Regions from separate parts of the Bradyrhizobium sp. DOA1 genome, predicted to be linked through region 1. Evidence: predicted binding sites of a transcription regulator. Region 1 holds the regulator's gene; the other holds the start of a gene.

Region 1 (7,344 bases):
GCCGCTCGCAAGGTGGAACCGGCCTCGGATTATCGCTGGTGAAACATATTCTTAACCGTCATCGCGGCCGCCTCCTGATCGAAAGCGTGCCCCGCCAGGGTGCCACTTTCACCGCCTGTTTTCCCCAGGCCAAGTCGCAGGCCGTGACCTGAAAATCAAGCGATTCCAGTTGCTTGAGGGTGTCATCCAGCTGTCACGAAACCTTCGTAAAAGCACAGCCGACCGCTCCTAAAGGGGCGGGCGTGGGGAGCGCGATCGGGCGCGGATGGCGCTTCGCTCCCCTGTATGGAGACCAGCATGAATTTCCTCAAAACTATCGTCGCTGCTGGCTTGGTCGCCGCATCGGCGACGGCAGCCTTTGCTGCCGACATCACCGGTGCCGGCGCGACGTTCCCGTTCCCGATCTATTCGAAGTGGGCTGACGCCTACAAGAAAGAGACCGGCAATGGTCTGAACTACCAGTCCATCGGCTCGGGTGGCGGCATCAAGCAGATCCAGGCCAAGACCGTGACCTTCGGCGCCAGCGACGCGCCGCTCAAGGCCGAGCAGCTCGAGAAGGACGGTCTCGTGCAGTGGCCGATGGTGATGGGCGCCATTGTTCCCGTCGTCAATCTCGAGGGCGTGAAGCCGGGCGAGCTGGTGTTCGACGGCGAGACGCTGGCCAGCATCTATCTCGGCAAGATCACCAAGTGGGACGACGCCGCGATCAAGAAGCTCAATCCGAACGTGAAGCTGCCGTCGGACGCCATCACCGTGGTCCGCCGTTCGGACGGTTCGGGCACCACCTTCAACTTCACCAACTACCTGTCCAAGGCCAGCGCGGACTGGAAGAGCAAGGTCGGTGAGGGCACCGCGGTCGAGTGGCCGGTCGGCGTCGGCGCCAAGGGCAACGAAGGCGTGTCGGGTAACATCAGCCAGACCAAGAACTCGATCGGCTATGTCGAGTACGCCTATGCCAAGCAGAACAAGCTGACCTACGCCGGTCTCGTCAACAAGGCCGGCAAGCCGGTGCAGCCGACCGTCGAAGCCTTCCAGGCGGCCGCCTCCAACGCCGACTGGTCCAAGGCCCCCGGCTACTACGTCATCCTGACCGACCAGCCCGGCGACAAGTCCTGGCCGATCACGGCGGCGACCTTCATCCTCATGCACAAGTCCGCCACCGACAAGGCTGCCTCGCAGGAGGCCATCAAGTTCTTCCGCTGGGCCTTCAAGAACGGCGGCAAGATGGCCGAGGACCTCGACTACATCCCGATGCCGGACAGCGTCGTCCAGCAGGTCGAGAAGACCTGGGCTGCCGAAATCAAGAGCTGAGGCTCTCCTCTCGCGTCCGGAGGCGGCGGAGCCTGAACTGCTGGGCCGCTGATCCGCAAGAACCAAGCCCCGGATGGGCTAGCGCCGCATCCGGGGCACCGGACCAAAAACAAGCGTATACATAAACGGGTACAGGGGATCGGCGTGGCAGAGATGGCCGTTCAGAGCGATGTAATCGACGACGCCGGACCGTATGATCGCGCCAAGGCTTTGAGCGCGTTCAAGCTCGGCGACGTCACCTTCTACTGGATCACGCGGCTTTCCGCGATCTCGGTGCTGCTTATCCTCGGCGGCATCATCATGTCCTTAATTGTCGGAGCCTTCCCCGCGATCAAGGAATACGGCCTGCCGTTCCTGTGGACGCAGCGCTGGGCGCCGTCGGCCGATCCGCCCGTGCTCGGCGCGCTCGGGCCGATCTACGGCACGCTCGTCACCTCCTTCATCGCGATGCTGATCGCCATTCCGGTCGGTCTCGGCATTGCGATCTTCCTCACCGAGCTCTGCCCGCAATGGCTGCGCCGCCCGATCGGCATGGCGGTCGAGCTGCTCGCCGGCATTCCCTCGATCATCTACGGCATGTGGGGCTTCTTCGTGCTCGGCCCGTTCCTGGCCAACACGTTCCAGCCCTTCATGATCAGGGTCTTCGACGGCGTCCCCGTGCTGGGCGCTATCTTCGCAGGGCCTCCGTCCTACCTCAGCCTGTTCAACGCGGCGCTGATCCTCGCCATCATGGTGCTGCCCTTCATCACGTCGATCTCGGTCGACGTGTTCAAGACGGTGCCGCCGGTGCTCAAGGAAGCCGCCTACGGCGTCGGCTGCACCACTTGGGAAGTCGTCCGCAGCGTGGTGATCCCCTACACCCGCGTCGGCATCATCGGCGGCGTCATGCTGGCGCTCGGCCGCGCGCTGGGCGAGACCATGGCGGTGACCTTCATCATCGGCAATTCGTTCCGCATCTCCTCCTCGATCTTCGCGCCGGGCACCACGATCTCGGCGGCGATTGCTTCCGAGTTCGCCGAAAGCGACGGCCTGCACCAGTCCGGCCTGATCCTGCTCGGCCTCTTGCTGTTCGTGCTGACGTTCTTCGTGCTCGCGGCCGCCCGGTTGATGCTGCTGCGCCTGGAAACCAAGGCGGGGAAGTGAAGCCATGAACCCGATCTATTTACGCCGCCGCCGCTGGGACATCGTCATTCGCGGCCTCTGCATCGCAGCCGCAGCGTTCGGCGTCACCTGGCTCGCGCTGATCTTGGCAACACTGCTTTACAACGGCCTTGCCGGGCTCAACCTCCAGGTCTTCACCGAGAACACGCCGCCGCCCGGATCGAACGAGGGCGGTCTGCTCAACGCCATCGTCGGCTCGCTCATCATGACCGTGATCGGCGTCGGCATCGGCGCGCCGCTCGGCCTGTTCGCCGGCACCTATCTCGCCGAGTACGGCCGCAACGACAAGCTGACCTCGGTGATCCGCTTCATCAACGACATTCTCCTGTCGGCGCCCTCGATCATCATCGGCCTGTTCATCTACGGCGCGGTGGTGGTGCCGATGCGGGGCTTCTCGGCCATCGCCGGCGCGCTGGCGCTCGCCGTCATCGTGATCCCGGTCGTGGTGCGCACCACCGAAGACATGCTGCTGCTGGTGCCGAACCCGCTGCGCGAGGCGGCCTCCGCGCTCGGTCTGCCGCGGTCGCTGGTGATCAAGCGCATCGCCTATCGGGCCGCGCGCTCCGGCCTCATCACCGGCGTGCTGCTGGCGACTGCCCGCGTCGCGGGCGAGACCGCGCCGCTGCTGTTCACGGCGCTGTCGAACCAGTTCTTCAGCCTCGGCCTGAACAAGACGATGGCCAACCTGCCGGTGACCATCAACAACTTCGTGCAGAGCCCCTACGAATATTGGAAGCAACTCGCCTGGAGCGGCGCGCTGCTCATCACTCTGACTGTGCTTGCCCTGAACATTGGCGCGCGCATCCTTGGCGCCGAGAGGACTGCAAAATGAGCGAAATGTCTGTTTCCGTCAGTGCGCCGACCGTTCACCCCGGCTCGCAGCCGTTGCCCGAGGCGCCCGCCAAGGTCACCGCGCGCAACCTGAACTTCTATTACGGTGAGCACCACGCGCTGAAGAACATCAATCTGGCGCTCGGCACCAACCGCGTCACGGCGTTCATCGGCCCGTCGGGCTGCGGCAAGTCGACCCTGCTGCGCATCTTCAACCGGATGTACGATCTCTATCCGGGCCAGCGTGCCACCGGCCAGCTGTTGCTGGATCAGACCAACATCCTCGATCCCAAGCTCGACCTCAACCTGCTGCGCGCCCGCGTCGGCATGGTGTTCCAGAAGCCGACGCCGTTCCCGATGACGATCTACGAGAACATCGCCTTCGGCATCCGCCTCTACGAGAAGATCTCGAAATCCGAGATGGATGATCGGGTCGAGAAGGCGCTGCGCGGCGGCGCGTTGTGGAACGAGGTCAAGGACAAGCTCAACGCCTCCGGCCTGTCGCTCTCCGGCGGCCAGCAGCAGCGTCTCTGCATCGCGCGCACCGTCGCGGTGCGGCCCGAGGTGATCCTGTTCGACGAGCCCTGCTCGGCGCTCGATCCGATCTCGACCGCCAAGGTCGAGGAGCTGATCCAGGAACTGTCCGAAAATTACACGATCGCGATCGTCACCCATAACATGCAGCAGGCGGCCCGTGTCTCCGACAAGACCGCCTTCATGTATCTCGGCGAGCTGATCGAGTTCGACGACACCAGCAAGATCTTCACGTCGCCGAGCGACCGGCGCACGCAGGATTACATCACCGGCCGGTTCGGCTGAGGAGACGGGACATGGGTTCTGAACATACCGCAAAGGCCTTCGACACCGACCTCCAGGAGCTCACCCGCCTGGTCGCCGAGATGGGGGGCATCGCCGAGCGCATGATCGTCGACTCCGTCGACGCGCTGATCCGCCGCGACGTCGCACTCGGCCAGCGCGTCGTCACCATCGACGCCGAGCTCGACGCGCTGCAGAAGCGCATCGAGGAGCGCGCCGTGCTCACCATCGCCCGCCGCCAGCCGATGGCGGTCGACCTGCGCGAGATCGTCGGCGCCATGCGCGTCGCGACCGATCTGGAGCGCATCGGCGACCTCGCCAAGAACATGGGCAAACGCGTCGCCGCGCTGGATGCGGACTTCCATCCGCTGAAGCTGTTTCGCGGCCTCGAGCACATGACCGACCTCGTGCAGCAGCAGGTCAAGTCGGTGCTGGACGCTTATGCCGCGCATGATCTGCCGGCGGCGATGGCGGTGTGGAAGGGCGACGAGGAGGTCGACGCCATCTGCACCTCGCTGTTCCGCGAGCTCCTCACTTATATGATGGAGGATCCGCGCAACATCTCGTTCTGCATCCACCTGATGTTCTGCGCCAAGAACATCGAGCGGATCGGCGACCACGCCACCAACATCGCCGAGACCGTGTTCTACATGATCGAGGGTCAGGCGATGACCGACAAGCGGCCGAAGGGCGACATGACGACCTTCGCCACGACGGTCCCGAATACCTGACGACTTAAGGAGCGACGACCACATGGGCGCACGCATTATGGTGGTTGAAGACGAAGAAGCTCTCACCGAGCTTCTGCGCTACAACCTCGAAGGCGACGGCTATGACGTGGAGACGGTGATGCGCGGCGACGACGCCGACACCCGCCTCAAGGAACACATCCCCGATCTGATCGTGCTCGACTGGATGCTGCCGGGGCTGTCAGGCATCGAGCTGTGCCGGCGTCTGCGCACCCGTCCCGAGACCAAGCAGCTGCCGATCATCATGCTCACCGCGCGCGGCGAGGAGAGCGAGCGGGTGCGGGGTCTTGCGACCGGCGCCGACGACTACATCGTCAAGCCGTTCTCGGTGCCGGAGCTGCTGGCGCGGGTGAAGGGCCTTCTGCGGCGGGCAAGCCCGGAGCGGCTCGCCACTGTGCTGGCCTATGGCGACATCGAGCTCGACCGCGACAAGCGCCGCGTCGCGCGCTCGGGCCGGCCGATCGATCTCGGCCCGACCGAGTATCGCCTTCTGGAGTTCTTCCTGGAGCATCCGGGCCGCGTGTTCTCGCGCGAGCAACTGCTCGACAGCGTCTGGGGCCGCGACATCTACATCGACGAACGCACCGTCGACGTCCATATCGGCCGCCTGCGCAAGCTGCTCAATCTCGGCCGCGAGCAGGACCCGATCCGCACGGTCCGCGGTGCCGGCTATGCGCTCGACGATCGGTTTGCGAAGGCGGAGCAGACGTAAGGTTTTTGAGTTTGTTCGCTGGCAGCTGTGGCTACAATCTCAGCTGTCGTCCCGGGGCGCGCGCAGCGCGAACCCGGGACCCATAACCACAAGACGTGGTTTGACGACGACTCGGTGTGACCATCTCGCGCAACAATTGCGCCCTTGGGTTATGGATCCCCGCGTTCGCGGGGGTGACACCGAGCAATTGGAGCCGTCATCGCGCGACGGCTGCTGTCCTTGCAGTCAGTTAAACCCCGCTCACCGCGTGCTCGGCTTGGCCGGCGCGCGCCGGCGATCCGCTGCGGGCTGATAGGCGACGCGCGAGTGCTGGGCGCAGTAGGGCAGGCCGGAGAGCGCCTTGCCGCCGCAGAAGAAGAAATCCGGGCTCGAGGGATCGCCGACCGGCCAGTGGCAGGTCGCCTCGTTCAATTCCAGCAGCGACAGCCGCTGGCTCATCGGCACCACGTTGTCGTAGGTGACGGGCTCTGCCTCGACCTCGACCTCGAAGGCCTGCGCCAGCGCGGTGTTGCCGCGCGAGATCGGACGGGTCACCCGCATCATGTGCTGCGCCGGGCGTGCCTTGCGCGGCCGCGGAGCGGCCGAAGACGGACTCTTGGCGCGGCCGGACAGGCCGAGCCTGTGCACTTTGCCGATCACGGCATTGCGGGTCACATTGCCGAGCTCAGCCGCGATCTGGCTGGCCGAAAGTCCGGCCTCCCAGAGCTTTTTCAGCTGCTCGACGCGATCATCGGACCAGGTCAAAACCGTCATTGCACCCTTTCCCTCGCTGCGCGCCGCCATCCTGGGGCCTCGCAGCGAATGCCTAAGCCTTGAAAAAACCCGTGCCGCCAGAATCCCTTAAGGCTCGCCGGGCGCGCAACGAGCGCCCGAACGTTTACGCCGGTACATGAGGACTCTTGGGATCAGAACCGCTGCACGAGATGTCGTATCTGACAGTCCAAACGCTACAATATGGCGTGACTCCCGCGCAAGAGTCCGCCGACTCGCTTCCACATGTTCCGTGGTGAAAACCCCGCAAAATCGGCACCGCAAGACTACGGAATCAGCGTTTCGCGAGGCTTTCCGGGCGGCATTGACACCCGTCTTGCCAGGCATAAGATAGTGCCGCGTGCCGCCCTTAAAAGGCGGCACGTTTCGTTTTCCGGACCGGTCAATGGTGCGCTGCGCAAGGCATGCCAGGCAGGTCTCAACATTCAAATGCAACATCCAAGTGATGGTCATGACCAACAGCGCCGCGCCGCATCTGCTTCCCGTTTTCGCCAGGGCCGACCTTGGTTTCGAGCGCGGCGAAGGCTGCTGGCTGATCGCGACCAATGGCGATCGCTATCTCGATTTCACCTCGGGTGTTGCGGTGAACGCGCTCGGCCATTGCCATCCGGCGCTGGTCAAGGCCTTGCAGGAGCAGTCGACGAAGCTCTGGCACATGTCGAACCTGTTCCAGAGCCCGGATGGCGAGAAGCTCGCCGTGCGCCTGTGCAACGAGAGCTTTGCGGACTTCGTGTTCTTCTGCAATTCCGGCGCCGAGGCGCTGGAGGGTGTGATCAAGCTGGTCCGCCACCATCACTTCTCCAAGGGCCATCCGGAACGCTATCGCATCATCACCTTCGAAGGCGCCTTCCATGGCCGCACGCTGGCGACGCTGGCCGCGACCGGATCTGCAAAATACCTCGAAGGTTTTGGTCCGCCGATGGACGGTTTCGACCAGGTCCCGCATGGCGACATCGAGGCCGTGAAGAAGGCGATCGGCCCGCAGACCGCTGG
Region 2 (7,344 bases), 3.0 Mb from region 1:
CCTCATGAAGGAGAATGTCGAACGGCCCTCCCGGCTGATCGACATTTCTCGCTTGCCGCTTCGCGAGATCGAGGAGACCGCCGACGGCGGCCTGCGCATCGGCGCCCTGGTGCCGAATTCGGACCTCGCCTACCATCCGCTGATCGAACAGCGCTATCCCCTGCTCGCCAGCGCGATCCTGGCCGGCGCCTCCGCGCAACTGCGCAACATGGCATCGGTCGGCGGCAATCTGATGCAGCGAACACGCTGCGCCTATTTCTATGACACCACGACGCCGTGCAACAAGCGAAGTCCCGGCACAGGCTGCTCAGCGCTCGACGGCCTCAACCGTAACCACGCCATCCTCGGCACCAGCAAGTCCTGCATCGCGACCAATCCATCCGACATGAGCGTCGCGCTGGCCGCGCTCGGTGCGCTCGTGCACACCGCCGGACTCACTGGTGCGCGCACCGTTGCTCTGACGGATTTCCATCGGCTTCCGGACGACAAGCCTCATCTCGATACGATTCTCGGCAGGGGTGAGATCATCACCGCAATCGAGCTGCCGCCGCACAGCTTTGCCCGGAACTACAGTTATCTGAAGATCCGCGACCGGCTGTCCTACGCTTTCGCCCTGGTCTCGGTCGCGGCCGCGCTCGAACTGGAGGGCAACGCGATCAGCGAAGCGCGGCTTGCCCTCGGCGGCGTGGCTCACAAGCCCTGGCGAAGCCTCGAGGCCGAAGCGGCGTTGCGGGGCCAGGCGGCAACTCCGGATCATTTCGGGCGCGCTGCCGACCTGCTGCTGCAGGGAGCAACCGCTCGTTCGCACAATGGATTCAAGATCGAGCTGGCGCGCCGAGCCGTCGTGCGTACGCTGATGCAGGCCACGAGCGCAACGCCGCAATCACAAGCTCACAAGAAGATCGCATGAGGGTCCGATGAACGCCTATGTCGGAACACCAACGTCGCGCGTCGACGGCCGGGCCAAGGTCACCGGAGCCGCCAAATATGCCGGCGAATTCGCAACAGACGGCCTCCTTCATGGCTTCGTGGTCGAAGCCACCATTCCGCGCGGGCGCATCGCTCGACTGGATACCAGCGAGGCGCTGAAGGTGAAGCGCGTAGTCGACGTGCTCACCCATGCGCATCGCCCGCCTCTCGCCGACAAGGACGAAGCCTGGAAGGACGAGGTGGCGCCGGAGAAGGGCTCGCCTTTCCGCCCGCTGTACGACGACAGGATCAAGTTCAACGGCCAGCCCATCGCACTCGTCGTCGCCGAGGATTGGGAGACCGCCAAGTTCGCCGCAACCCGCGTTCACGTCGAATATGAGCAGGAGCCGTTTGCGACCGATCTCGAATCCGAACGCGGCAAGGCCGCCAAAGTGGATCAGCCGCACAAGCCGCGTGGTGACGCGACAACAGCGCTAGCGCGGGCGGCCGTTCGCCACGAGGCGGACTACGTCATTCCCAGCGAGCATCACAATCCGATGGAGCTCTATGCGACGACGGCGGTCTGGGACGGCGGCGGTAGGCTCACGGTCTACGACAAGACGCAGGGCGTTCAGAACGTGCAGAAGTTTCTTTGCAGCGTTTTCGGCAAGAAGCCGGACGACATCCGCGTGATCTCGCCCTATGTCGGCGGCGCCTTCGGCTCCGGCTTGCGGCCGCAGCACCAGGTAGTGCTGGCAACGCTTGCCGCTCTCGCACTGAAGCGATCTGTCCGCGTCGTGCTGACGCGACAGCAGATGTACGGCCTCGGCTTTCGTCCCATGACCATCGAGCGCGTCGCGCTCGGGGCCAAGCCGGATGGCACGCTAGATGCGGTCACTCATGAAGCGATTGCCGTGACCTCCCGCTACGAGGATTTCTCGCGCAACGACACCGGCTGGGCCGAGCAGCTCTACAAGAGCCCCAACAGCCACCATTCCCACAAGCTGGTCGGCCTCGACGTCGCGACCCCCTGCGACATGCGCGCGCCGGGAGCCGCAACGGGCGTCTGCGCGCTCGAATGCGCCATGGACGAACTGGCCGTCGCGCTCAAGCTCGACCCGATCGAGCTGCGTCTGAGGTGCTACTCGGATCGCGACCAGACCGGAGACCTGCCCTACACCAGCAAGCAGTTGCGCGAATGTTACGCCCGCGGCGCGGAAGCTTTCGGCTGGAGCCGCCGCAATCCCGCACTCCGCTCGATGCGCGACGGCAAGGAACTCGTCGGCTGGGGCATGGCAACGGGCGTTTGGGAGGCGCTGCAGATGCCGGTCGCCGTCCGCATCGTGCTGACGGCCAACGGCCATGCCGAAGTCTCCTGCGCCGCGTCCGATATCGGCACCGGCACTTATACCATCGTGGCGCAGGTCGCGGCCGATGCCCTCGGCCTGCCGATCGAGAACATCAGCGTCAAGCTCGCGGACTCGACCCTGCCGCAGGCACCCGTGGAAGGCGGCTCATGGATGGCCGCCTCGAGCGCGCACGCCGTGCTCGGCGCAGCCGAGGAGATTCGCCGCGAGCTCGCGCGATACGCCAAGGCGATGCCTGCCTCGCCGCTCGCCGGCGTCGATGCGCCAGACATCATTCTCCTCGAAGGCACGGTCGCCAAGGCCGCCGACAGGAGCCGCGCCGTTTCGATCGCCGATGCGATGCGTCATGGCCAGGTCGAACGGATCGAGAAGGAGAAGCTGAACGAGTTCGCCGAGGACAAGTCGCACGCGCGCAACACGCATTCTGCCGTCTTCGCCGAGGTCAAGGTGGATGAAGAGCTCGGCGTCATCCGCGTCACGCGAGTTGTGAGCGCGATCGCGGCCGGGCGCATCCTGAACACCAAGACCGGCCGCAGTCAGATCATGGGCGGCGTGGTCTGGGGAATCGGGATGGCGCTGCACGAGGAGACGTTGATGGACCACCGCTTCGGCCGCATCATGAACGCGAATATCGCCGAATACCACATCCCCGTGAACGCCGACGTCCACGACATCGACGTGATTTTCGTCGACGAACCCGACGACCACATCAACAGGTTGGGCGTCAAGGGTCTCGGCGAAATCGGCATCGTTGGCGTGCCCGCGGCGATTGCGAACGCGGTCTATCATGCCACCGGCAAGCGTATTCGGCGTTTCCCGATCACGCTGGACAAGCTGCTCGATTGAGGCCACCAGCCTTCGAACTTCTAGCAACGCTCGGCTCCTGTCATCCAACTGTCATCGAATGTGCAGAGAGCTGGTATCTCCGCCACATTCGGGATCCGACATGGACTACTTCAAGCGCTTCAACTTCCTGTTCGCCGCACCTGTGTTCGACGCCGACGATCTCGAAGGCGTCCGCTTCAACCAGATTATCGAGGAGATCCAGCGCTCCGGCTTCGAGGTGGTCCGGGCCCGCAAGCTGGAGGATGCCGAGATGGCGGTGCAGACTGATGCCGCGATCGGCTGCATGGTGGTGGATTGGGGCAAGAAGGGCCTGGAAGGCAAAACCTCGGCGCTGATCAATCTGATGCGGCGTCGTGGACTCGATTTCCCGATCATCCTGTTGATCCGCCGCAAAAGATTCGAGGATCTGCCGGTCGAAGTGCTTGATTTCATCGACGGCTACGTCTTCCTCTCCGAGGAGACCCCGACCTTCATCGCCAAGAACCTGATCAGCCGGCTGAAGCAATATGCCGAGACGCTGAAGACGCCGTTCTTCGGCGCGCTGGTCGATTATGCCGAGGAAGGCAACCAGCTCTGGACTTGTCCTGGTCACAATGGCGGCGTGTTCTACAACCGCAGCCCGATCGGCCGCGTCTTCGTCGAACACCTCGGCGAGTCCGTGTTCCGCGACGACCTCGACAATTCCGTGCTCGATCTCGGCGATCTCCTCACCCATGAAGGCCCGGCGCTGAGAGCGCAGAAGGAGGCCGCGCAAATCTTTGGTGCGGAAAAGACCTACTTCGTGCTCAACGGCACTTCGACCTCGAACAAGGTCGCGCTCGGCGCACTCGTCACCGACGGCGATCTCGTGCTGTTCGACCGCAACAACCACAAGGCCGCCCATCACGGCGCGCTGATGATCAATGGTGGTATCCCGATCTACGTGCCGACCATCCGCAACGCCTGGGGCCTCATCGGTCCGATGCGCTGGGACTTGCTCGACGAGAAGAGCTTGCGCGAGGCGATCCGCAATCACCCGCTTGTCACGGACAGGGACGCTTGGCGCAAGGAACGGCCATTCCGCGTCGCCGTCGTCGAGCAATGCACCTATGACGGCACGATCCACAGCGCCGAGATGATCCTCAAGCGCATCGGCCATCTCTGCGAGTACATCCTGTTCGACGAGGCCTGGGCCGGCTTCATGAAATTCCACCCGCTCTATGCCGGCCGCTTCGCCATGAGCCTGGCCAATCTTCCACCGGAGGCGCCCGGCATCATCGCGACCCAATCGACGCACAAGCAACTCGCGAGCTTCTCGCAGGCCTCCCAGATCCACATCAAGGATCGTCACATCCGCGGCCAGAAGCGGCGCGTCGAGCATCGCCGTTTCAACGAGAGCTTCATGCAGCACGCTTCCACGTCGCCGTTCTATCCACTCTTCGCGTCATTGGATGTCGGGGCGCAGATGATGAAGGGCCGCTCTGGCGAGGTGCTGTGGGACGACACAATCCGGCTCGGCATCGAGTTGCGCAAGAAGATGCGGGCGATGCGCCGGGAGTTCGAGGAGAAGGAGCAAAATCCGGAGCGGCGCTGGTTTTTCGAGCCATTCGTGCCGGATCGCGTCGCCATTCCCGACGTCGGCCGCCCCGGGGCCGCTCACAACGTCGCCTGGGAGACCCTCTCCACCGACGAGCTCGCCACCAATCCCGCGCTGTGGCAGCTCTCCCCCGACGGCACCTGGCATAGCTTCCCCGGCCTCACTGAGGGCTTTGCCATGACCGACCCGAACAAGCTGACCCTGCTCACGCCCGGCTTCGACCGCACCACCGGCGCCTATGCCGAGCATGGCATCCCCGCGCCGGTCGTCGCGCAATACTTACGCGAAAACCGCATCGTTCCCGAGAAGAACGATCTCAACTCCATGCTCTTCCTGCTCACGCCCGGCGTCGAGGCGAGCAAGGCCGGCACACTGATCTCGGGTCTTGTCGCGTTCAAGAAGCTGCACGACGACAATGCGCTGCTGGCCGACGTCATCCCCGAGTTCTACCTGCGGCGGCAGGCGCGCTACGCCGGCGCGCGGCTGCGCGACCTCTGCGGCGAGATGCACCGCTTCTTCCGTGCCGCAGACGTCAGCGCGCTTCAGGCCCGGCAGTTCATGCCCGAGCACATGCCTGAGATCGCGATGTCGCCGCGCGATGCCGCGCGCTATCTGTTCCGCAACGACGTCGACTATCTGCCGATCGAGGCGATCGCGGGCCGCATCGCCACCACGCCGTTCGTGGTCTATCCGCCCGGCATCGCCACCATCGTGCCCGGCGAGCGGCTGACGGAACGAGCCAAGCCCATGATCGATTACCTCAAGATGTTCGAGACCTGCTTCAACACGTTTCCGGGCTTCGATGTGGAAATCCAGGGCGTCTACAAGGAGATCGATGCGAACGGCCGCATCGGGCTCTATACTTACGTCGTTGCCGAGTAGGTGCCGATGAACGAAGCAGCCGCGCGCGCGAGTGACGAACGGGTTTTGGTGCGGCCCTCACGCGAGGGCGACGTCGAGGCGATGCTGGCGATCTACCGCCATCACGTCCGCAATGGTGTGCCGCGCGACGTCGAGGGAACCGGCGCACCCGAGCCGGACGATCTGCGCGACCGGCGCAAGAACCTGAAGCAGACCCGCCTGCCGCATCTGGTCGCGACCTTTCGCGGCGAGGTCGTGGGCTATGCCTATGCGGTGCAATTCCGCAAGCGGCCGGCCTATCGCTACACGGCGAAACACTCGATCTATGTTCATCACGAGCATCTCGGCCGCGGAGTCGGGCGGCTTTTGCTCCAGGACCTGATCGATGCCTGCGCGGCGGCCGGCTTTCGCCAGATGATCGGCTATATCGATGCCGACAACGCGCCCTCGCTGGCGCTGCACGAGAAGTTCGGCTTCGCGCGCGCCGGGCTGCTCTGCGGTGTCGCCTATCGCCACGGCCGTTGGTCCGATACCGTGATGGTGCAACGATCGCTCGGCGCGGGGACGACGGCGCCCCCGCCTGTCACGGCGCCCGGCCGATAACGCCTTACGATGGAAAGTCAGCTGGTCTGACCTGGATGCGGTCGGCATGCAGCGACCAGTGATGCAAGGCTTGATCCTTGCAAAACTTCGCCTTGGCCCGCTCTTTGGCTTCGTCCTCATCGCAGGCGTCGATTTCGAGCGTGCCCTGGCACACCTCGATGTGCCGGCCGTACTGGCCGAGCACGTCTTTCATGAACCTGACGACATAAGTAGACATGGGACCTCCCTGCTGCCCCGGCGGCACTCTAATCCCATTTAGGCCAGATGCGGGAGGGAGTTTTTGACGCGGATCAAGGTCGGCGCAGCTTTCCGGCGGTCATTCCGGACGCTTGGCGCGAGCTCCTACCCCGGCGTCACGCCGAACGCCTGCTTGAAGCGTTCTGCATAGTGCGGCCAGACTTCGGGATTGATGATGCGCGGCGGGCGCTTGCCGTCGAGCGTCTCCAGCACCTGCTCGGCGGCGATGCGACCCATGTTCTGACGCGCCTCGATCGTCACCCCGGCGGTATGGGGACTCGCCAGCACGTTGTCGAGCTGGAGCAGCGGATGCTCCGGCGGCGGCGGCTCCTTGGACCAGACGTCGAGGCCGGCACCCGCAATGCGCTTGTCGCGCAAGGCCTGAAGCAGCGCGTCCTCATCATGGATGAAGCCGCGCGCCGTGGTGACGAAATAGGCATGCGGCTGCATCAGCCCGAATTCGCGCACGCTGATCATGTTGCGGCTGCCCTTGTTGAGCGGACAGGAGATCGAGACGAAATCGGACCGGCGCAGCAATTCGTCGAGCTCGACCTTCTCCCCGCCCCGCTCGGCCATGACCTCGGCCGACAGATAGGGATCATAGGCCAGCACCTTCATGCCGAGCAGGCCCTTGCACAACGCGGCGATGCGCCGGCCGACATTGCCGAGCCCGATGATGCCGACGGTCTTGTGTTCGACCTCGTTGCCGACGAGCTCGTTGCGGTTGACGTCGCGCTCGCGGCGCAGGCGGCGGTCGGACTGGATGATGCGCTTTGACAGCGTCAGCATCATCGCCAGCGCATGCTCGGCCACCGAATGGGCGTTGCCGCCGGACTGGTTGACGACCACGACGCCGGCGTCCGTGCAGGCCTCGACGTCAACGGGGTCGAAGCCGGCGCCATTGCTGGAGACGAGCAGCAAATTCGGTGTGCGCTTCAGGAAGGC

Evidence for each region. The regulator PhoB, encoded in region 1, activates phosphate uptake and scavenging genes when phosphate is short. The targets are predictions, from matches to a motif close to TGTCATNNANCTGTCAT.
Region 2: a site for PhoB is predicted at 3,161-3,177, ahead of SE91_RS19965 (Orn/Lys/Arg family decarboxylase). Genes of this name have one in related genera too.

What each region holds. Positions count from the first base shown of each region.
Region 1 covers NZ_JXJM01000001.1:7,234,905-7,242,248, reverse strand. The annotation lists gene SE91_RS33545 (ATP-binding protein) at 1-152, shown strand, start outside; gene pstS (phosphate ABC transporter substrate-binding protein PstS) at 298-1,311, shown strand; gene pstC (phosphate ABC transporter permease subunit PstC) at 1,465-2,454, shown strand; gene pstA (phosphate ABC transporter permease PstA) at 2,459-3,304, shown strand; gene pstB (phosphate ABC transporter ATP-binding protein PstB) at 3,301-4,122, shown strand; gene phoU (phosphate signaling complex protein PhoU) at 4,134-4,850, shown strand; gene phoB (phosphate regulon transcriptional regulator PhoB) at 4,873-5,580, shown strand; gene SE91_RS33510 (GcrA family cell cycle regulator) at 5,821-6,333, opposite strand; gene SE91_RS33505 (aspartate aminotransferase family protein) at 6,803-7,344, shown strand, end outside.
Region 2 covers NZ_JXJM01000001.1:4,229,138-4,236,481, forward strand. The annotation lists gene SE91_RS19955 (FAD binding domain-containing protein) at 1-910, shown strand, start outside; gene SE91_RS19960 (xanthine dehydrogenase family protein molybdopterin-binding subunit) at 918-3,122, shown strand; gene SE91_RS19965 (Orn/Lys/Arg family decarboxylase) at 3,223-5,580, shown strand; gene SE91_RS19970 (GNAT family N-acetyltransferase) at 5,587-6,162, shown strand; gene SE91_RS19975 (hypothetical protein) at 6,167-6,379, opposite strand; gene SE91_RS19980 (hydroxyacid dehydrogenase) at 6,505-7,344, opposite strand, start outside.